Regions from separate parts of the Janthinobacterium sp. GW821-FHT03A03 genome, predicted to be linked through region 1. Evidence: predicted binding sites of a transcription regulator. Region 1 holds the regulator's gene; the other holds the start of a gene.
The links. Region 1 encodes LexA, which represses DNA repair genes until DNA is damaged. Its sites were predicted from a motif close to ACTGTATNNNNATACAGT; they were not measured.
Positions count from the first base shown of each region.

Region 2: the regulator LexA is predicted to act here: its motif matches at 1,123-1,140, upstream of dinB (DNA polymerase IV).

Region 1 is NZ_JBWKUZ010000001.1:128,105-138,678, reverse strand. Features, by position in the region: gene accD (acetyl-CoA carboxylase, carboxyltransferase subunit beta) at 1-727, shown strand, start outside; gene folC (bifunctional tetrahydrofolate synthase/dihydrofolate synthase) at 831-2,129, shown strand; gene AC07VI_RS00650 (SPOR domain-containing protein) at 2,154-3,131, shown strand; gene AC07VI_RS00645 (CvpA family protein) at 3,152-3,640, shown strand; gene purF (amidophosphoribosyltransferase) at 3,680-5,203, shown strand; gene AC07VI_RS00635 (cystathionine gamma-synthase family protein) at 5,247-6,488, shown strand; gene lexA (transcriptional repressor LexA) at 6,699-7,331, opposite strand; gene rpsF (30S ribosomal protein S6) at 7,597-7,983, shown strand; gene priB (primosomal replication protein N) at 8,004-8,303, shown strand; gene rpsR (30S ribosomal protein S18) at 8,329-8,619, shown strand; gene rplI (50S ribosomal protein L9) at 8,647-9,102, shown strand; gene AC07VI_RS00605 (replicative DNA helicase) at 9,238-10,574, shown strand, end outside.
Region 2 is NZ_JBWKUZ010000037.1:1,336-11,909, forward strand. Features, by position in the region: gene AC07VI_RS29035 (S9 family peptidase) at 1-1,017, opposite strand, end outside; gene dinB (DNA polymerase IV) at 1,186-2,367, shown strand; gene AC07VI_RS29045 (recombination-associated protein RdgC) at 2,484-3,380, shown strand; gene AC07VI_RS29050 (hypothetical protein) at 3,541-4,833, shown strand; gene AC07VI_RS29055 (TonB-dependent receptor) at 4,910-7,681, opposite strand; gene AC07VI_RS29060 (PEPxxWA-CTERM sorting domain-containing protein) at 8,148-8,825, opposite strand; gene AC07VI_RS29065 (asparaginase domain-containing protein) at 9,026-9,511, opposite strand; gene AC07VI_RS29070 (L-asparaginase) at 9,667-10,440, shown strand; gene AC07VI_RS29075 (D-2-hydroxyacid dehydrogenase family protein) at 10,428-10,574, opposite strand, start outside.

The DNA of each region.
Region 1 (10,574 bases):
GTGCCCGAAATGCGATCACCACATGCGCATCCGCGCGCGTGAACGCCTCGACAGCCTGCTCGACGCGGGCGGCCGCTATGAAATCGGCCAGGAAATCCTGCCTGTCGATACCTTGAAGTTCAAGGACAGCAAGAAATACCCGGACCGCCTGAAATCTGCCATGGAAGCGACGGGCGAGACCGATGCGATGGTTGTCATGGGCGGCGCCATCATGAGCCTGCCAGTGGTCGTGGCGTGCTTCGAATTCGAGTTCATGGGCGGCTCCATGGGTTCTGTCGTGGGCGAGCGCTTCGTGCGTGGCGCGCAGATCGCACTGGAGCAGAAAGTGCCGTTCATTTGCATCACCGCCACCGGTGGCGCGCGCATGCAGGAAGGCTTGCTTTCCTTGATGCAGATGGCGAAAACCACGGCCATGCTGACCAAGTTGTCGGAAAAGAAATTGCCATTCATCAGCGTGCTGACCGACCCGACCATGGGCGGCGTGTCCGCTTCGTTCGCCTTCATGGGCGACGTCGTCATCGCCGAGCCGAAAGCGCTGATCGGCTTCGCCGGCCCGCGCGTGATTGAAAACACCGTGCGCGAAAAACTGCCGGAAGGCTTCCAGCGCGCCGAGTTCCTCGTCACCAAGGGCGCCGTCGACATGATCGTCGACCGCCGCAAGATGCGCGAAGAAATCGCCCGTCTGCTGGCCTTGTTGCAGAACCAGGCCGTTGAAGTGCTTGCTTAATCGTAAATAGTTACAGGCCGGGCGGTGTCCTGCGGACCCGCCTGGTTGCCACGCCACACCGTCTGCGCGCCGCGCGCACTGTCTCCTCATCAAGAAGTCTCCCATGCAAAACCTCCCCACCACCTTGCCGGACTGGCTCGCCCTGCTGGAAACCCGCCATTCGGAAACCCAGATCAACATGGGCCTGGACCGCGTGCAAGCCGTCAAGGCGCGCATGCAGCTCGCTTTTACTTGCCCCGTGATCATGGTGGCGGGCACGAATGGCAAGGGTTCCACCTGCGCCATGCTGGAATCGGTGCTGTTGCGCGCCGGATACAAAGTGGGCTTGTACATCAAGCCGCATTTTCTCGATTTCAATGAGCGCGCCCGCGTGCTGGGCGAGATGGCCAGCGACGAACAGCTTGTCGCCAGCTTCAACTTTGTTGAGTCCGTGCGCGGCGACACGCCGCTCACGTATTTCGAATTCACCACCCTGGCCATCCTGCACCTGCTGTCGCAGGCCAAGCTCGACGTGGCCATCCTGGAAGTGGGCCTGGGCGGGCGCCTGGACGCCGTCAATGTGATCGACGCGGACGTGGCCATCGTCACCAGCGTCGATATCGACCACACGGATTACCTGGGCGACACGCGCGAAGCGATCGGCTTTGAAAAAGCCGGCATCTTCCGCCCGGGCAAGGCGGCCATCTGCAGCGACCCCGTGCCGCCGCAATCCTTGATCGACCATGCCGAGGCCATCGGCGCCGACCTGTGGCTGATGGGCCGCGATTTCAACTATTCGGGCGACAAGCAGCAGTGGAACTATGGCGGGCGCGAACAGCGCCGCAATTCGCTGGCCTACCCGAGCTTGCGCGGCGCCAACCAGATCCTCAATGCGACGGCCGTGCTGGCCGCGCTGGAAGTGCTGAAATTGAAACTGCCCGTGGGCGCGCAGGAAGTGCGCACGGGCCTCGTGACGGTGGAACTGCCGGGCCGCTTCCAGGTCTTGCCTGGCCGTCCCAGCGTGATCCTTGATGTAGCGCATAATCCCCACGCGGCCTCGGCCCTCAACCAGAACCTGGGCAATATGGGATTCCACCCGTACACCTATGCCGTGTTCGGCTCCATGCACGACAAGGATATCGATGGCGTGCTCGCCGCCATGAGCGAGCACGTCGATCACTGGTGCCTGGCGGGCCTGCCGTCGCCGCGCGCGGCCACGGCCTCCGAGCTGGCCGCCAAGGTGCAGATCATGTTGGAAGATAAACCCGACAGCAGCGAGCATACTGTGTCTATTTTCGATGATCCGGCACAAGCTTTTGCAAATGCAATGAGCCGGGCCGGTGAGAATGATAGAATTGTGGTCTTTGGTTCTTTCCTCACCGTTGCCGGCGTGATGAAGGCCCGAAAATCCTCACTTCACTGAAACGCACTCGACTGAAAATCACGCATGGGCTTGTTCTCGAAACTGTTTAAAAACAAGCAAGAATCCTCTGGCGAAGACAGCGGCTTTTATGTCCCTGGCGAAGCACAGTCGCCGACCCGCAAACGCGCTGCCAACACCTCCGGTGGCGGCGGATCGCGCCGTGGCGGCAAGGAAACGCCGGACCCGGTCTTGCCTGAAAAAAAGCGCGCACGCCGCCGCCTGGTCGGGGCCATCGCCCTGGCCCTGGGCGTCGCCGTCGGCTTGCCGATGCTGCTCGATTCCGAACCGAAAGCGCCCGTCAACGACATCGCCATCGACATCCCCTCGAAAGAAAAGGCGGCTGCTGCGCCTGCGCCGGCCCCGGTGCCGGCCATGCCAGCCCAGGCGGCTGCAAACACTGGCCTGGACCAGTCCGAGGAAATTGTCGATGCGCCGCTGCCGCCAGTCGCCAGGCCCAAGCCGGCGCCGGCACCCGTGTTGGCAGCTGCCGAGCCTGCGCCGGTGAAGCCGGCCTATGTCGAGCCGAAACCTGAACCCAAGCCTGTCAAGGTGGAGCCGAAGCCGGAGCCGAAACACGAGCCCAAGCCGGAAGCCAGGCACGAGCCCAAGCCTGAACCGAAGCCGGAACCCAAACATGAAGTAAAACCGGAAGCCAAGCCGGAGCCGAAACCGGCCAAGCCGGCGCAGTCGGCCGACGATGCGGCGCGCGCCATGGCAATTCTGGAGGGCAAGCCGCTCGATAAGCCACAGGAAAAAGCGCACGATGCCGGCAATGGCAAGTTCGTGGTGCAGGTGGCGGCCCTGGCGACGCAGGACAAGGTCGACGAATTGCAGGAGAAGCTGCGGGAAGCAGGCATCAAGTCGTACACGCAGAAAGTCTCCAGCCCGGCGGGCGAGCGCATCCGTGTAAGAGTGGGGCCGTTCGGCAGCCGTGACGATGCGGAAAAGACACGCGCCAAGCTGCAAAAACTGGGCCTGGGCGGCAGCCTGGTGCCGGTGTGACGATGCAAGGCTGAACGCGCGTGACGATCTTCGATTACCTGGTGCTGTTCGTGCTGGCCACGTCCGTGCTGATCAGCATGATGCGCGGCCTGGTCAAGGAAATACTGTCGCTGGTCAGCTGGATCGTGGCGTTCGTCATTGCCAACGCCTATGGCGCCACCCTGGCGAAATTCCTGCCGGAAGCCGTGCCGGGCGAAGCCATCCGTCTGTTGCTGGCTTTCGTCGTGCTGTTCATCGGCGTGCGCATTTTGATGGGATTGCTGTCCATGACGGTCGACGCGCTGGTCAAGGTGACAGGCCTGAGCCTGGCTGACCGTACCCTGGGCAGCCTGTTCGGCCTGGCGCGGGGCCTTGTGATCGTGCTGACCGCCGTCATCTTGTGCGGCATGACTTCCGTACCGCAGCAGCCCTTCTGGAAAAACGCGCTGCTCAGCCCGCTCGCGGAGCAGGGCGCGCGCGCCATCAAGCCTTATCTGCCTGCCGCCTACGCGCAGCATGTGAAATTTTGAATTTTTTTTAAAATCAGTAGCACAGTTTAGGAGCACACCATGTGTGGCATCGTCGGCGTCGTTTCCCATCAACCTGTCAATCAATTGCTCTATGATGCATTGTTGCTCTTGCAACATCGCGGTCAGGATGCGGCAGGGATTGCGACAAATCACAGCAGTATGTTTTCCATGCACAAGGCCAACGGCCTCGTGCGTGACGTCTTCCGTACGCGCAATATGCGTTCGCTGCAAGGCACTACGGGCATCGGCCACTGCCGTTACCCGACGGCCGGTTCGTCGAGCGAAGAGGAAGCACAGCCGTTTTATGTGAATGCGCCGTTCGGCATCACGCTGGCGCACAATGGCAACCTGACCAACTGGGAGCAGTTGAAGCAGGAAATGTTCAAGAACGACCGCCGTCACATCAATACCGATTCCGACTCGGAAGTGCTGCTCAACGTGCTGGCGCATGAAATCCAGGAAGCGACGACGGGCCTGAACCTGGACCCCGACGCCATCTTCAAGGCGGTCACCGTGCTGAACCGCCGCGTCAAGGGCGGCTATGCCGCCGTGGCGCAAATCGCCGGCGTGGGCTTGCTGGCCTTCCGCGACCCGCACGGCATCCGCCCGCTGTGCCTGGGTATCAATGAAACGGAGCAGGGGCCTGAATACCTGATCGCCTCCGAATCCGTGGCCCTGGAAGGCATGGGTTTCCGCTTCGTGCGTGACATCGGCCCCGGCGAAGCCGTCTTCATCGATGCCGACAAGCAATTGCATAGCGCTCAGTGCGCCGATAACGCCAGCCTGAATCCGTGCGTGTTCGAATTCGTCTACCTGGCCCGTCCCGATTCCGTCATCGACGGCGCCTCCGTGTACGCCACGCGCCTGAAAATGGGCGAATACCTGGCGGAAAAAATCCGCACCGAGTTGCCTGGCGTGCATATCGACGTGGTCATGCCGATTCCCGACTCCTCGCGTCCGGCCGCCATCCAGCTGGCCATGGCGCTCAACATCGAGTACCGCGAAGGCTTCATCAAGAACCGCTACATCGGCCGCACTTTTATTATGCCGGGCCAGGCGGCGCGCAAGAAATCCGTGCGCCAGAAGCTCAACGCGATTCCATCGGAATTCAAGGACAAAGTGGTCTTGCTGGTCGATGACTCCATCGTGCGCGGCACCACCAGCCGTGAAATCGTGCAGATGGCGCGCGAAGCGGGCGCGACGAAGGTCATCTTCGCCTCGGCCGCGCCGCCGGTGATCTACCCGAACGTATACGGCATCGACATGCCGACGCGTGACGAGCTGATCGCCTACGGCCGCACGACGGAAGAAGTGTGCCGCGAAATCACGGCCGATTACCTGGTGTACCAGGACATCGGCGCCCTCAAGCAGGCGATTGCCGACGTCAACCCGGCCCTGACGAACTTCGAGGCGTCATGCTTCGACGGCGTCTACGTGACGGGCGACGTGTCGCAGGAATACCTGGACCGCCTCGAATATGCGCGCCACCATCCGAAGGCGGCAGCGCCCGAAGATACGCCCCGTTCCCAGCTGAACCTGAACCTGGCAACGACAGAAGCGTAATTATCTTGCCCGGCTAGCGCCGGGCTTTTTTTGCTCCGCGATCATGAACGATAAAAAAAACTACGGCTTTACCACCACCATCCTGCATAACGACCGCCGCAAGGGCATCGAGCACGGCTCGCTGCACAAGCCCGTGCACACCTCCGTTGCCTTCGGCTACGGCGACGCGCGCCAGCTCGCCTCCGTCTTCCAGGGCAAGGAGCCGGGCTTTCGCTATGGCCGCCAGGGTAACCCGACCGTGTCCGCGCTGGAAGACAAGGTCAACAAGATGGAAGACGGCGTGGCGACCCTGTGCTTCGCCACCGGCATGGGCGCCATCGGCGCCGTGGTGCAGTCCTTGCTGCGCGCGGGCGACCACGTGGTGTCGTCGGCCTTTCTGTTCGGCAATACCAACAGCCTGTGGCAAACGGTAACGGGACAGGGCATGGCCGTGTCCTTCGTCGACGCCACCGATGTGGCGAATGTGGCGGCCGCCATCACGCCGGCCACGCGGATTGTTTTCGTGGAAACTATTGCCAATCCGCGCACACAAATCGCTGACCTGAAAAAAATCGGTGACCTGTGCCGCGAGAAGGGCATTTTGTACATCGTCGACAACACCATGACGACGCCCTACCTGTTCCGCCCGAAAGCCGTGGGCGCGGGCCTGGTGGTCAACGCCTTGACGAAATCCATCGGCGGCCACGGCAATGCGCTCGGCGGCAGCTTGACGGACACGGGTGTGTTCGACTGGACACAGTATCCGAACATTTTCGAGAATTACAAGAAGGCGGCGCCGGCCCAGTGGGGCATCGCGCAGATCCGCGCCAAGGCCTTGCGCGATTTCGGCGCCTCGCTGGGCCCGGAAGCGGCGCACCATCTCGCCGTCGGCGCGGAAACCATGGCCTTGCGCCTGGATCGCACCTGCTCGAACGCCCTGGCGCTGGCGACGATGCTGCAGGCGGACCCGCGCGTCGCTGCCGTGCACTATCCGGGCTTGCCGTCGCACCCGCAGCACGCGCTGGCGACGGACCTGTTCCGCAGCTATGGTTCGTTGTTCAGTTTTGAGTTGAAGGATGGCATCGATTGCTTCGATTTCCTGAATCGCCTGAATCTGGCCATTCCAGCCAGTAACCTCGGTGACACGCGCACCCTCGTCATTCCCGTCGCCCACACGATTTTCTACGAGATGGGGGCCGAGCGGCGCGCCAGCATGGGCATCGCCGAGTCGCTGATCCGCGTTTCCGTCGGTATCGAGGACGAGGTGGATCTGCTCGAGGATTTCAGCAGCGCGCTTGAGGAATGATGTCCAGCCAAACCTGCTGCGCGTCGGTATAGGCGGCTTGCGATGCTCACCGGCTCGGCGCCCCCGTACTGAGTATGGTTCCGCTTCTCGGCCACCTTTCCCTTCCGCTCGCGACGGTTTTGTCGGGCATTGAAACTTGCGTGTCAGGCATGAGACGGGGGCAACTAAAAACTGGGGTCAGACCCGGCGGGTCTGACCCCGGCGTGCAACTTAATGCCAGCTGCGCATCAAACCTACGGCTAAACCTTCCAGGGCGAATTCGTCTTCCGGCGATACGGTGATGACCTTGAAGTCGGGATTTTCCGGGAACAGTTCGATGACGGAGCCCGTCTTCTTGTAGCGCTTGACGGTGACTTCGTCGCCGATGCGGGCAACGACGATCTGCCCGTTCTTGGCGCTGTCGACCTTTTTGACGGCCAATAAGTCGCCATCCATGATGCCGGCGTCGCGCATGGACCAGCCACGCACTTTCAGCAGGAAGTCCGGCTTGGCCGAAAACAGGGCCGGGTCGACGTTGTAGCTCGCTTCCAGGTTTTCCTGCGCCAGGATGGGGGAGCCGGCCGCCACGCGGCCGATCAGGGGCAGCGACATCAGCAGGGCCGGCGCTACCTTCGGCAGCGCCTCGGCCGCCGCACCGATCAGGCGGATGCCGCGCGAAGTGCCCGGCGAGATCTCGATGGCGCCCTTGCGGGCCAGGGCCTGCAGATGCTCTTCGGCCGCGTTGGCCGATTTGAAACCCAGTTCATTGGCGATTTCGGCACGGGTGGGCGGAAAGCCCGTGTTTTCAATCGCATCCTTGATCAGGTTCAGGATTTGTTCTTGTCGTGCTGTCAGCTTGATCATGAGCGGTGGGTGCATACTAAAATGCTGTCTATATGAACAGTCTGTATTTTTGTACAGTATCGCCCACTATGCAAGCGGAATTCGGCCTTTTTCAGCGATTTTGAAAGAAAACCTGCTGTTCGGGCAAGAACGGCGGTCGCTGGCGGGCGCGGCGCAAGCAATCATTGAATAGTTCGCAAAAGGCGGTTATAATCTTCGGCTGACCTTCCCACACCCGTCTTGACGCCGGGGTGGGCGATTATTAATCCGACCTGAAGGAGTTTGCATGCGTCATTATGAAATAGTCTTTATCGTCCATCCGGACCAAAGCGAGCAAGTGCCCGCGATGATCGAACGCTACAAAGCCAGCGTAACCACCCGCGGCGGTTCGGTTCACCGCGTGGAAGATTGGGGCCGCCGTCAAATGGCTTACTCGATCCAAAAGCTGCCTAAAGCACACTACATCTGCCTGAACATCGAATGCGACAACGAGACCCTGGTCGAGTTGGAAACAGCATTCAAATTCAATGATGCCGTGTTGCGTCACCTGACCGTTAAAATGAAGAAAGCTGAAACAGCTCCTTCGCCGATGATGAAATCGGTACAACGCGAAGACGCGGCCAAAAGCCACCGCACCGAAGCACCAGCAGCCGCTCCAGCCGCAGCCGCTTAATTTCTGACCAGGATCGTGCGCTGAACCAGCTACAAGTTACCGCCATCATTGCCGAGCGCGAAATATTGCGCTATACCCCGGCAGGGCTGCCGATTGTGAATGCAGTATTGCAACACAGTTCGCAGCAGATGGAAGCAGGAATTGCCCGTTTGACCGAGTTTGATGTTGCCGCGCTTGCCGCTGGCGAAATTTCAGGCCGGTTCAGCCAGGCAAGCTTGGGCGGGGTCTATCAGTTCACGGGTTTCCTGGCCAGAAAGAGCCGCAACAGCAAGAGTTTGGTGTTTCACATCATTGATTTTAGTGCAGTCATTCCCGACTAGCGCATTTTAGATACAGGAGCCTGACATGGCATTCGGTAAAAAGTTCGACAAAAATAAGCTCAAGCTTAAAGAAAAACGCAAACAGCAAAACCCATTGTTCAAACGTAAGAAGTTCTGCCGCTTCACGGCAGCTCACGTTGAGCAAGTCGACTACAAAGACGTCGACACGCTGAAAGACTTCGTCCAGGAAAACGGCAAGATCATGCCAGCACGCCTGACCGGTACCAAAGCGCACTACCAGCGCCAAGTCGACACCGCAATCAAGCGCGCTCGCTTCCTCGCGCTGCTGCCATACACCGATCTGCACCACGCTTAATCGGTCAGATATTCCTGGAGAAGAACTATGCAAATCATTCTGTTAGAAAAAGTTGTAAACGTCGGTAACCTCGGCGAAGTCGTCAAAGTCAAGGACGGTTACGCACGTAACTTCCTGATCCCGCAACGCCTGGCACGTCGTGCCACGGCAACCGCTGTGGCTGAATTCGAAGTCAAGCGCGCCGAACTGGAAAAAGCTGCTGCCGCCAAACTGGCCGCATCGCAAGCCCAGGGCGAAAAACTGAGCGGCCTGACCGTTCAAGTTGCTCAAAAAGCTGGCGTCGATGGCCGTCTGTTCGGTTCCGTCACCAACTTCGACATCGCTGAAGCGCTGACCAAGCAAGGTTTTGCTGTTGAAAAAGCACAAATCCGCATGCCTACCGGCCCGCTGAAGATCGTTGGCGAGCACAACGTTTCGGTTGCTCTGCACACCGACGTGGTCGTGGAAGTGGTGATCGCTGTCGTTCCAGACGCGAACGCGTAATCGTCTGCGGGCCTGGCCCGCAAGCGCTGCCGCACTATGAAAAGCCGGGTTCGCCCGGCTTTTTTGTGGCCTTTTTTTCGCTCATTTTCAGCCCTTTATTTTTGCCGGCACGCCGAAGCGGGTATAATTCGCGCCATGAACGCCCCCTCTGATCCGCAACTGGATTCCCTCCGTATTCCGCCGCATTCGATCGAAGCAGAACAATCCGTCATCGGTGGTCTGCTGCGCGACAATGCCGCCTATGACCGCATTGCCGACTTCATGCATGCGGAGGATTTCTATCGCTATGACCATCGCATCATCTTCGAGCAAATCGTCAAGATGGTTAACGCTTCCAAGCCAGCCGATGTCATTACTGTTTTTGAAACCCTGACCCAGCTCGGCAAGGCCGAGGATGTGGGCGGACTCGCTTACCTGAACGCCATGGCGCAAAATACGCCATCGGCTGCGAACATCCGGCGCTATGCCGAAATCGTGCGCGACCGCGGCGTGCTGCGCAAGCTCATCACCGTCGCCGACGATATCTCCGGCACGGCCTTCAGCCCGCAAGGCAAGGAAGTCAAGCAGATGCTTGACGAGGCCGAATCGAAGATTTTCGCCATCGCCGAAGAAGGCGCGCGCGGCGCCCAGGGCTGGACCGCCATCCAGCCCCTGCTGACGCAAGTGGTCGAGCGCATCGACGAACTGTACAGCCGCGACAACCAGAGTGAAATCACGGGCGTGCCCACCGGTTTCATCGACCTCGACCGCATGACCTCGGGTCTGCAGCCGGGCGACCTGGTGATCGTGGCGGGACGTCCGTCGATGGGCAAGACGGCGTTTTCCGTCAACATCGGCGAAAACGTGGCCATCGACAGCGGCTTGCCCGTGGCCGTGTTCTCGATGGAGATGGGCGGCGCCCAGCTGGCCATGCGTATGCTCGGCTCCGTCGGCCAGCTGGACCAGCACCGCCTGCGCACGGGCCGCCTGAACGACGAAGACTGGCCGCGCCTGACGAATGCAATCCAGAAGATGAACGACGCGCAGTTGTACATCGATGAAACGCCGGCGCTCAATTCCATCGAATTGCGCGCCCGCTCGCGCCGTCTGTCGCGTCAATGCGGCAAGCTTGGCCTGATCATCGTCGACTATTTGCAGCTGATGTCGGCCAATACCCCGGGCGACAACCGCGCCACGGAAATTTCCGAGATTTCGCGGGGCTTGAAGGGCCTGGCGAAGGAACTCGGCTGTCCCGTGATCGCGCTGTCCCAGCTGAACCGCTCGCTGGAGCAACGCCCGAACAAACGTCCCGTGATGTCCGACTTGCGCGAATCGGGCGCTATCGAGCAGGATGCCGACGTGATCCTGTTCATTTACCGCGACGAGGTGTATAACCCCGACTCGCCGGACAAGGGAACGGCCGAAATCATCATCGGTAAACAGCGTAACGGTCCAATCGGCAGCATCCGCCTCACCTTCATGGGGCAGTACAC
Region 2 (10,574 bases), on a different contig from region 1:
GGTGAGCGGTGCGCTGACGATGCGGAAATTCTTCGCGTCCTTGTTGGTCAGAATATACAGCTGGCCGTCGCGGTGTTCGATGCCGTAGCGGTGGCCCTTCTCGCGTGGCAGCACGCTCTGGAAACGGCCTTCCGGCTTGTTCGTTGGCAACAGCAGCACTTCGCTCGTGTCCGTGCTGCGCGCCGTGAGCACAAAGTAGCGCTGGTCGCGCGTGCGGCTCACGCCGATGGCGAACTGTTCCACAGGCTCATGGTAGACCTGCTGCGGCGTGCCGCCCAGCGCCAGGCGGAACAAGCGGTCCGCGCGCTTGGTGGTGGCGTCTTCCTGCGTCAGCATCAGAGTGGCGTTGTCGGCCGCCCAGGCCAGCGAGGTCACGCGCGGCATGCTGTCCGTGAGCAATTTGCCCGTCTTCAAATCCTTGACGTGCAGCTCGTACTGGCGGAAACCCGTCGTGTCCGTGGTGTAGGCCAGCAATTGTTCATTCGGGCTGACGCTAAAGGCGCGCACGGCAAAGAATTTGTGGCCTTCGGCCAATTGATTCTGGTCAAGCAAAATCTCTTCGGCCGCCTGGGCGTCATACGCGCCCTTCGCGCCCACGGGGCGGCGGCAGTGTATCGGATATTGCTTGCCCGCTTCCACGCGCGTGTAATAGTAAAAATTGCCCTGGCGCGCGGGCACGGACAGGTCCACTTCCTGCATGCGGCCCTTGATTTCCGCAGTCAGCTTGTCGGCCAGCGGCTGGATCGGGGCCGTGACGGCCGCCGTGTAGGCGTTTTCCGCGTTCAGGTAGTCAATCACGGCAGGATCGCTCTTCTTTTGCAGCCAGCGGTAGTCGTCCGTGACGATGGTGCCGTGGCGCGTTTCCTGCCAGGCTGTTTTGGCGGCGACGGGGGCGGCAGAAGCCGTGGCGGCGGCATCGGCGGCCAGCGCGGATGACGCCAGCGTGGACAGCAGCAGGGCCGGCAGGATGGATGACCAGGCGGACCGGCGGCGCGCAGCGTGATGGGGGGTGGACAAGGCGGCTCCTTTGAATAGTTGTGTCAGGATTGTAATCTTGCCATTGAGAAAAGCAACTGCGGTGCGCGTGCGTTTCAACTTGCATCCGCGCCCATTTCCGGTAATACTGTATGCATGCACAGTATCTTGCCAGCTTCAGGCAAGCCGACCCGCCGCGAGGTGTTTTTGATGCCATCTGTCCCACCACTTGCCGAACCACCCGCAGCGCGCCGCTGGATAGCCCACCTGGACATGGATGCCTTCTTTGCCTCCGTGGAACTGCTGAAATATCCGGAATTGCGCGGCGAAGCCGTCGTCATCGGCGGCGGGCGCCTGCAGCAGCCCGTGCTGCAGATGGACGGCACGCGGCAATTCGCGCGCATGCGCGACTACGTGGGGCGCGGCGTCGTCACCACCTCGACCTATGCGGCGCGCGCGTTCGGCGTGTTTTCCGCCATGGGCATCATGAAGGCGGCGAAACTGGCGCCCGACAGCATCCTGCTGCCCGCCGATTTCGAGGCTTACCGCGACTATTCGGCCCGCTTCAAGCAAGCCGTGGCCCATCTGTGTCCCGTCATCCAGAACGTGGGCATCGATGAAATCTATGTCGACCTGACGGAACATGGCGAGCAGGCGCCGGCCATGGCGGCGCGCCTGAAGGCGGCCGTGTTCGAGGCGACGGGCCTGTCGTGCTCGATCGGCCTGGCGCCGAACAAATTGCTGGCAAAAATCTGTTCTGACCTGGAAAAACCCGACGGCCTGACCATTTTGTCGCCCGAGGATGTGGAAACGCGGGTCTGGCCCTTGCCGGCAAAAAAGATCAATGGCATCGGCCCGAAGGCCACGGCCAAGCTGGAAGCGCTGGGCATTATCACCATCGGCGAGCTGGCGCGGGCCGACATGGCCATGCTGCGCACGCAGTTCGGCGACCTGTACACGGGCTGGCTGCGCCAGGCGGCGCTGGGCATCGACGAGCGGCCCGTGCAGACGAGCCGGGAAACCAAGTCCGTCAGCCGCGAAACGACGTTCGAGCGCGACTTGCAGGTGGTGCGCGACCGCGCCACCCTGTCGGAAAAACTGGAAGGCCTGTGCACGCGCGTGGCCGGCGACCTCGACAAGCAGTCGCTGGCGGGGCGCACGGTGGGCATCAAGCTGCGCTTCGAGGATTTCAGCACCGTCACGCGCGACGTCACCCTGCCCAGCGCCACGGCGGACGCCGCCGCCATCCTGCGGGCCAGCCGCGATTGCCTGCGGCGCGTGCCATTTGAAAAGAAAATCCGCCTGCTGGGCGTGCGCATCTCGACCCTGTCCGATCCGGCCGTCGCGACGCGGCAGGTTCCCGCCCAGGCGGAGCTGTTTCCCGCCCTGTAGCGGCGTTTCCTACAAGATACATACCGCGCCAGACGGCGCTTTTGACGGCATTTTCACGTCGAAAGTGTAGAATGGCGTTCCCCTGGCACTACTGAAACAAACGGAAGACAAAAACTATGTGGTTCAAGAATCTTCAGATTTACCGCCTGCCCGCACCTTGGGCCTATACGCCAGAACAACTGGAAGAGGCCTTGTCCTCGAACAAATTCACGCCGGCGACCAGCATGGATCTGATGCGCCAGGGCTGGGATACGCCGCGCCCGAACGGCGGCCTGGTCCATGTTGTCAACAAGCAAATGTTGATCTTGCTGGGCACGGAAAAGAAATTGCTGCCGGCCACCGTCATCAACCAGGTGGCCAAGGCCCGCGCCGCCGAGATGGAAGAAGCGCAAGGCTTTGCGCCTGGCAAGAAGGCCATGAAGGAATTGAAGGAACGCGTGGCCGACGAATTGCTGCCGCGCGCTTTCAGCATCCGCAGCAACGTCTGGACGTGGATCGACCCTGTCAATGGCTGGCTGGTGATCGATGCCGCCAGCCCGGCAAAAGCCGATGAAGTCATCAAGCTGCTGTTGAAAGCCGTGGATAAACTGCCGCTGGAAAGCCTGCGCGTGCAGCGCTCGCCCGTGGCGGTGATGACGGAATGGCTGCAGGCTGACGACGCGCCTGCCGGCTTCACGGTCGACATGGACACGGAATTGCGCGCCACGGGCGAAAGCAAGGCCACCGTGCGCTATGTGCGCCACACCCTGGAAGCGGACGACGTGCGCCGCCACATCGCGGCCGGCAAGCAGTGCACGCGCCTGGCCATGACGTGGAACGACAAGATCTCGTTCGTGCTGACGGAGTCCCTGGCCATCAAGAGCGTCAAGCCGCTGGACGTGATCAAGGAAACGGAATCGAGCACGAAGAACGACGAAGAGCGTTTCGACGGCGACCTGATGCTGATGACGGGCGAGCTCGCCAAGCTGATGGCCGACGTGGTCGAAGCCCTGGGCGGCGAAGCGACGGCGTAGGCGCAAGCAGGTATGCGTGACGGACGGCCCGCTGGCATTGCCCGGCGGGCCGTTTTGCATGGGGCGGCCGCTGGCGCCGGCGTGCTGAAATTTTCCATATGGAAATAATATTGCTGTGATATCGTTACTATCCTGATATTGATTATTTCTACATAAATTCATGCATAAATATGTCCGGCGCTGTGGCGCCGCTTTTATCCTCGGGGCCACGCAGATGGCGGCCGCCCAGGCGCAGATTTCCGATGCCACCCTGCGCGGGCTGAGTGCTTGCGATGCCTCTTTTTTCCGCAGCTTGCAGCAGGACGGCGCGGCCCTGGCCGGCAGCGTGCCGCTGGCCACGCGCGGCGATGCCAGCTGGATCAAGGTGCCCAACCGCAATCAGGCCCAGGCCGGCAGCATCGAGTTTGCCGCGCCCGTGCGCGCTGGCGGCGTGACCTTGCTCGGCTATACCGATGAAGTGTCGGACCTGGGCAGCCTGGGCCGTTATTACAGCTGGGCCTTCCTGGTGGCCGGCAAGGTCGATGCGGTGTACCGGCAACTGCAGCCGCTGATCCACGATGCCCGGCGCATGCGCGCCGATGATGGCGCTTATGTGCGTTCCGACGTGCGCCTGCCCGGTGGCCCATGGCAGGCGTTTGCGTCCGCCTCGGGCGTGGCGGCCGGGCGCGACAAGGTTGAACGCGTGTTCCTGATCGAGCCGCACGGCGAGCTCGACGGCGTCGTGCGCGTCGGCTGTTCGCTGCAGGGCGGTGTCGACGCCGCCCTGTTGCGCGAGGCCCGTCCCGACATCGACGCGAGCGAGTATCCGCCGCCGCCAAATGCCACGGGCGCGTTTGACAGCGCACCGCTGCCGCCCGGAGTACTGGCGGCGGCGCAAGCGGCCATGGCGGCGGCGCCCGTCTGGCAGCCGCGCTTCAAGACGCTGTCTTCTTCCCGGGAGTCGACAACGCCGGGCAAGCCCGGGGAAGCATCCGTCGTCGATCAAGAGTGGCGCGTGCGCGATGGGCTGGTCGTCACGAGCGAGAACTACAGCGCCTTTACCATGCAGCGCGTGAAGCTTGCTGGCCTGTTTCAGTTGCGGGCCGCAGAGAAGGGCGATGTCCGCAACGGTTATCTGGCCACCTCCGGCCTGTCGCTGTCGCTGCCGGCGAGTTTGTCCCCGGGCACCCGCTTTCAGGCCAATATGACCACGATCAACGTGCCTGCCAAGCCGGGCGAGCGGCCGGAGCAGGTCACCACGCTGTGTGAAGTGCAGGATACCTTGCAGGCCAGTACGATTTCGGCCAGCCTGCAAGGCGCAGCGACGCGCTTTGTCTGTACCTCACAGGAAAGTGGCTACGTGGTCGAGAGTGCCTTGCTGCATGACCTCGGCGTCGCCATGCAACTGCGTACGGTATCGAAAGCTCACGGCGAGAGCCATTACCGCTATCTGAATCTCCAGATAACAAAATAGCTGTGCGACAAGAAAAAAGCGCCTTGCACGGTGAAGTGCAAGGCGCTTTTCAGACAAGCTAATTCAACGCGTCAAATTAGAACTTGTAGTTGCCGGTGACGTAGAACGAACGCATCATCGGATCGGCGTAGCGTGGGTCGAAACCAACCTGGTGGCCCGACGACGCGCGCAGCGACAGCGGTGGCGCACGGTCGAACAGGTTCTTGATGCCTGCGCGGATCGTGGTCTGCTTGTCAAAGGCGAAACGTGCTTGCCAGTCGAACGTGGTGTACGACGGAACTTGCAGGCGGTAGCCCTTCACTTCTTTTGCGGCTGCCACGTCGTACACGGTCGCGGCTGCATCGGTGTAGCCGTTGCGGTAGTTGACGGTCACGGTGTTGCTCAGGCGGCCAGTATCGAGGGTCGTCGTCAGCTTCATCAGGTTGCGGAACGTGACTTCGTTGGTGTCGCCGAAGAAGTTCATGTTGCTGGTGTACACGTTATTGCTACCGGCTTTGGTGTAGTTGGCGTGCAACATGTGGGTGCCGCTCAACTGGGCGGTCAGCTTGCCGAAGGAAAACTTGTGGTTGGCCGACAGATCCCAGTCGATACCACGGTATTCCTTCTTGCCGATGTTGACCGACAGTTTCTTGAACGCGTAGTAGGTATTGCCGGTCGATGGCTCCTTGTAGGTCGAGAAGCTCGTTGCGTACTTGACCGGATCGGCAAATGCCTGCTCTTCGGTGATTTCCGACACGGCATTGCGCAGTTTCACGTCCCACAGGTCGGCGCCGAACGAGAAGGCCGCGCTAGGCTCGACACGGAAGCCCAGGGTGAACTGTTTCGATTTTTCCGATTGCAGTTCTGGATTGCCTTCCGAGACGGCGTTGTATTGCGTGGTTTCTCCACGGCAGAGCTTGTTGCCTGGATATGGGCAGTCAAATTTCTTGGCGGTAAAGCCGGCGTTAACCAGTGGCTGAGCAATGTCCAGCATGCTTGGCGCCTTGAAGCCCGTGCCGTAGGAACCGCGGATCAGCACGGTTTGTACCGGCTGCCAGCGTGCCGATACCTTGTAGGTATTGGCGCTGTCTTTCTTGCCGACAGTTTTGTTGTTCAGCTTATCGTCGATCGCCTTGACGGCATCGTAACGGCCGCCAACGGTCATTTCGAACGACTTGGCCAGCGGCGCCAGCAACTCGACGAACGCGCCGTAGGTGTCGCGGCTCATGTCGTAGGCAGCCTTGGTGTTGAAGCTGTAGACGTCGCTGCCGGTGGCGCCTGGCGACTGCTCATAGCGGTAGGTGCGGTAGTCGCCGCCGATACCGAGGCTGGCCTTGCCGCCTGGCAAGGAGAACAATTCACGCGAGCCGTGTGTGTCGACGCCGCGCATCGTGGTCGAGGCGGTACGCACCGAACCGACGAACTGGGCGCCAGCGATTTGCGCTTGCACGGATGGCTTTTGCGTCACTGCGAACGGATCGAACTCCGGATTGGCCAGGATGTCCTTGAATGCCTGGTTTTTCTGGTAACCGCCCGTGTAGCGCTCGTCGATCGAGTTTTGCGACCAGGTCAGGCCACTTTCGAAGTTCCACGCACCCAGTTCGCCTTCCACGCCCACCACCATGTGCTTGGTTTGGGTAACGGTCTGGCTGGCACGCAAACCAAAGTCGGTGCTGCGGTAGTTGGCCGTGATCGATTGGATGTCTGCCTGTTGCGCTGGCGACAGGAACGGTTGTACGTACGTCGCGTAGGCGGCCGGATTGTTGAATACCAGCTTCTCAACTTTGGTGACAGGGTCTTTTACCGTTTGCGCGATCGAGATGGGGATCGGGTTGGCGGCGATACGCGCCGTCAGGTCGTAGCGCGAGTAGGCCAGTTCAGCAAACGCGTTCAGGCTGTCATTCAGCTTGTACGTTGCTTTGGAGAACAGGCTGTCGCGTTTCGATTGCGGCACGATTTCCACGGTGGAACCGGTGTCGAAGCCGCAAGCGTTTTTATTGCTGGTCGTGACGTAGGAATTGTCAGGGCAATTTCCCTGGTTTTGCCGCAGATATGGCGTGAAGGCGGTCGAGGAGGGGTTGTTGTTGTAGGCAACAGTAGCGCCTGCCGGCGAGGCCGAGGTGCTGGTGCGGTCCCAGATGTAGTTCTTGCCGCCGCGGTTGAATTTCAGGTACGAGGTATCGGCGAACGTGCGGTCGGTCGCTACCAGTTTCGACTGCTCGTCGTGGCGGTACGATACCAGCACGTTGAAGCGGTCTTCGTCCAGGTCGCCGAAACCATAGGTGACGCTGGTGTTCCAGGCGTTGCCGCCCTTGTCTTCCGGGCCGCCGTACGTCGCTTCCAGGGTGGCGCCCTGCTGGTTTTTCTTCAGGATGAAGTTCAGTACGCCGGCGATGGCGTCCGAGCCGTACAGGGCCGAAGCACCGTCGGTCAGGATCTCGACGCGCTCAACGGCGCTCATGGGAATGGCGTTCAGGTTGACCGTGGTGCCGGAGCCTTGTGGCGCGATGCGGCGGCCGTTCAACAGCACCAGGGTGTAGGTTTCGCCAATGCCGTGCAGCGATGCACTGGTATTGCCGCCCGAATCGGAACCGGCAGCAACGGCGCCGATGGTAAAGCCTTGCATGGCGGGCAGGGCCTGGATCAGGTCGGCAACCGAAGTGGCGCCCGACTTGGCGATCGCTTCTTGCGACAGGCGCTGCACTGGCAGTGCGCCTTCGACGGCGATACGCTTGATGCTCGAACCGGTAATTTCAACTTTTTGAATTGCTTCTTCCGCCATGGATTGGCCGGAGAACAAGACGCTACCTGCCAGGACGGCCAGGGCCAGGCGTACGCTGCGCACGCCGATTTTTTCTTTAAATGCCATTGTAACAATTACTCCGTAGTAGTTTTAATAACGACAAGCGGTACACGAGCACCGATAAGGCCATCGGGTAGATGGCCTGCGGCGGCGTGTACGGTAGGCGGAACCACGTCTGAGGGAGGTGGAAGACTACTAAGCGCAATATTGTTATAAATGCACTTATAACTTGTCGAGGCGAACATTATGTCGTCTCAGCAAGAAAAATTGGACTCTCACCGTGTCGGATTTGGCAGGAATTTAGAGATACTGAAGAATATTTGTGAATGTGAAAAATATGCAGTTTTATATTCTTCTATATCAATGTTTTTAAAAATGATCAATGGTGTTTTTTTACAACACATAATTATTATCTTGGCAATTTGATGTTTTACCAATAATAATTTTCTTTCATCCCCTGCGCTGAAGAATTTCCGACGGACGAAAAAAAGCCCGCGCGGAGCGGGCTTGTCGAGGTGCTGCAGAGTGAAAATCAGGCGGCTTGCTGGCCTGCTTTTCTGCGGCGCGCCATGAAACCAACGAGGCCGAGGCCGGCGAGCATCATGGCATATGTTTCCGGTTCTGGCACGGCGGCCACCGGTGAGGCGAAAGTACCGGTAAAGGTAGAGTAATTGCCATACTGATTGCTGGCAGATTGTGCGGTGGCGGCACCGTAGCCGAAATACGTGCTGACGCCAACGGTATTGGCGCCAACGGCAACGTTGCTCAAGGTAATGCTGAAATTGGCGGTCGAGCCGGGCGTGTAGACCGATTGCGTATATTGGCCCCACCAGGTGTAGGCCGCATAGCCCGATGGCGCGACCAGGTTTTGCGAGCCATTGCCGCCCAGGTCGAGCAGGCCGCTGCTGCCTTGCGACCAGTAGCCAGGCGCACCATTGAAGGGCGCGGGCGCGCTGGAGCTGACCACGGTGGCGGCGACGGGCACGAAGATCGTGAAGCCATCGAGGCCGGTCTGGCCGCCGATGCCCTGGTTATTGTTCAGGACGCTGTAATCGAAGGTCCAGGTATTCACGCCTGCTGCGCTGGCCGATGCCGTCACCGTATATTCATTTGTCAGGCTGGTCGTCGCGTGGGCAGTGCTGCTCAGCGCAAATACGGCCGCAATGGCGCCCAGTGGAAACAGGTGTGCAGTCGATTTGCGCAAGGTCATGATGAATTCCCGAAAGGGGTTGGTCGATGACGCGAATATAGCATCGATGCACAGGAAAAAATTGCAATTATGAACAAATATATTGTTTTTTTGCTTCTTTCATTTCCTCATGGAAATTATGGCCTGTATTCTTTATTTTTCTGCAAATGTTGCAGCCGGTTTTTGTTGTTGCGCTGCGACGTTGCCGCAGCGCAATTACCTTACAGGGGCTGGAACACGCCGGCGGCGCGGTTCTTTTGCACATTGTCCCAGGCAAAGATCTGGCCATTCATGGCCACGTACACGCCGGCCGGCAGGGTTTGCGCCACGCCGCAGGCAAAGCCCAGGTTGAACAGGGCGTCGGAATTGTCGATTTCGTAGGGAATCATCGCGCCCGTCAGGATGACCGTTTGCTGCAGCTTCGCCGCGCCCAGCACTTGCGCCGTTTCGCGCATGGTGTCGGTGCCGTGGATGATGACGATGGCTTTTTCCTGCGCCGCGCGGCACGAGGCGAGCACGCGCTGGCGGTCCCCATCCTGCATGTCGAGCGAGTCGAGCAGGGGCAATTGCTCCAGCGCCACGGGCGCCGTCATGCGCGCGCGGGCTATCGCTGCCGGCAAATGACTGTCGGAAAAGCCCAGGGTGCCGTTCAATTCGTTGTAGTGTTTGTCGAAGGTGCCGCCGGTGGCGAGTATGCGCAAAGTCATGATGTGGTCACGATGTCAGTGGAGAATGACGGGCATGATATCGTGGATTGGCACGATTGCGTGAATGGCCCTGCGGAGGCGTGGCGCTTCTGGAAAATTCGGCCATCTGTGAGTACACTTGTTTCTTTGCTCGCCCCCTGGCCCGACATTCCTGTATGAAAGCGCTCGCTCCCGGCACCGTCATTTTCCACCGCCACCGCGGCTACGGGGTGATCACGTCCGTCAATTTGCTGACGGGCTGGATCGCCGCCCGTTTCGGCAGCGAGGCGCGGACCCTGGACCTGAACCTGTCCACCGACGACGTGCAGTTTGCCGATGGCGAAGCGATCCTGTTCCGCCGCGCGCCGCCCGACCGCATGCCGCATGCGCGCCTGATGGCCATGGTGCGCGAGCTGCACCAGGCCGGCTATCAAAAGCTGTATCTGTATTCCTGGCCCAAACCGTCCGGCCTGCACTGGCGCTGGCATCTGTTTACGGGGCCGCGCGACTGGATGCAGCGGCCGTGGCGCGAAGGCTGGTACGGCTCGGGCGCCGATTACAACGTCAACCCCGTGATGGGCTGGGGCGACACGCCCGGCGCCTCTACCGGCGAGCTGATCGACGCGCTGGCCCGCTTCGACCCGCAGGGCCTGGCCCAGGCGCTGGGACGCGACGATGACCATAGCGACTGGTTCGGCCGCGTCTGCGACGCCTTGCTGCCCAACTATATGTACAGCCTGGACATGCCGCGCGCCCCGGGCGAACCCTTGCCCGACATGCCGCCCGTGCCGGTCGTGGCCGTGCGCGCCGGCGTGGCGTCGTATGGCGGCCCGGATATCGCCTGGCCGCCAGGCTGGGCCGGCCTGTGGCGCGGCCGCCATGTGCTGCCCGCGCCCGCCATCCGCCTCACGGGCGAGCCGGACTTGTTGAAGGGCTTTCAGCGCTCCTGAGGGGCTTGCTGCGCATGCTGCAAGGCTTCGGGATTGAGCAGGCGCGTGCATTGACCCTGCGCAAAATCGACGATGTTTTGCAGGGCGTAGCGGAAATACAGTTCATAGCTGTCACGCTCGACGTAGCCCAGGTG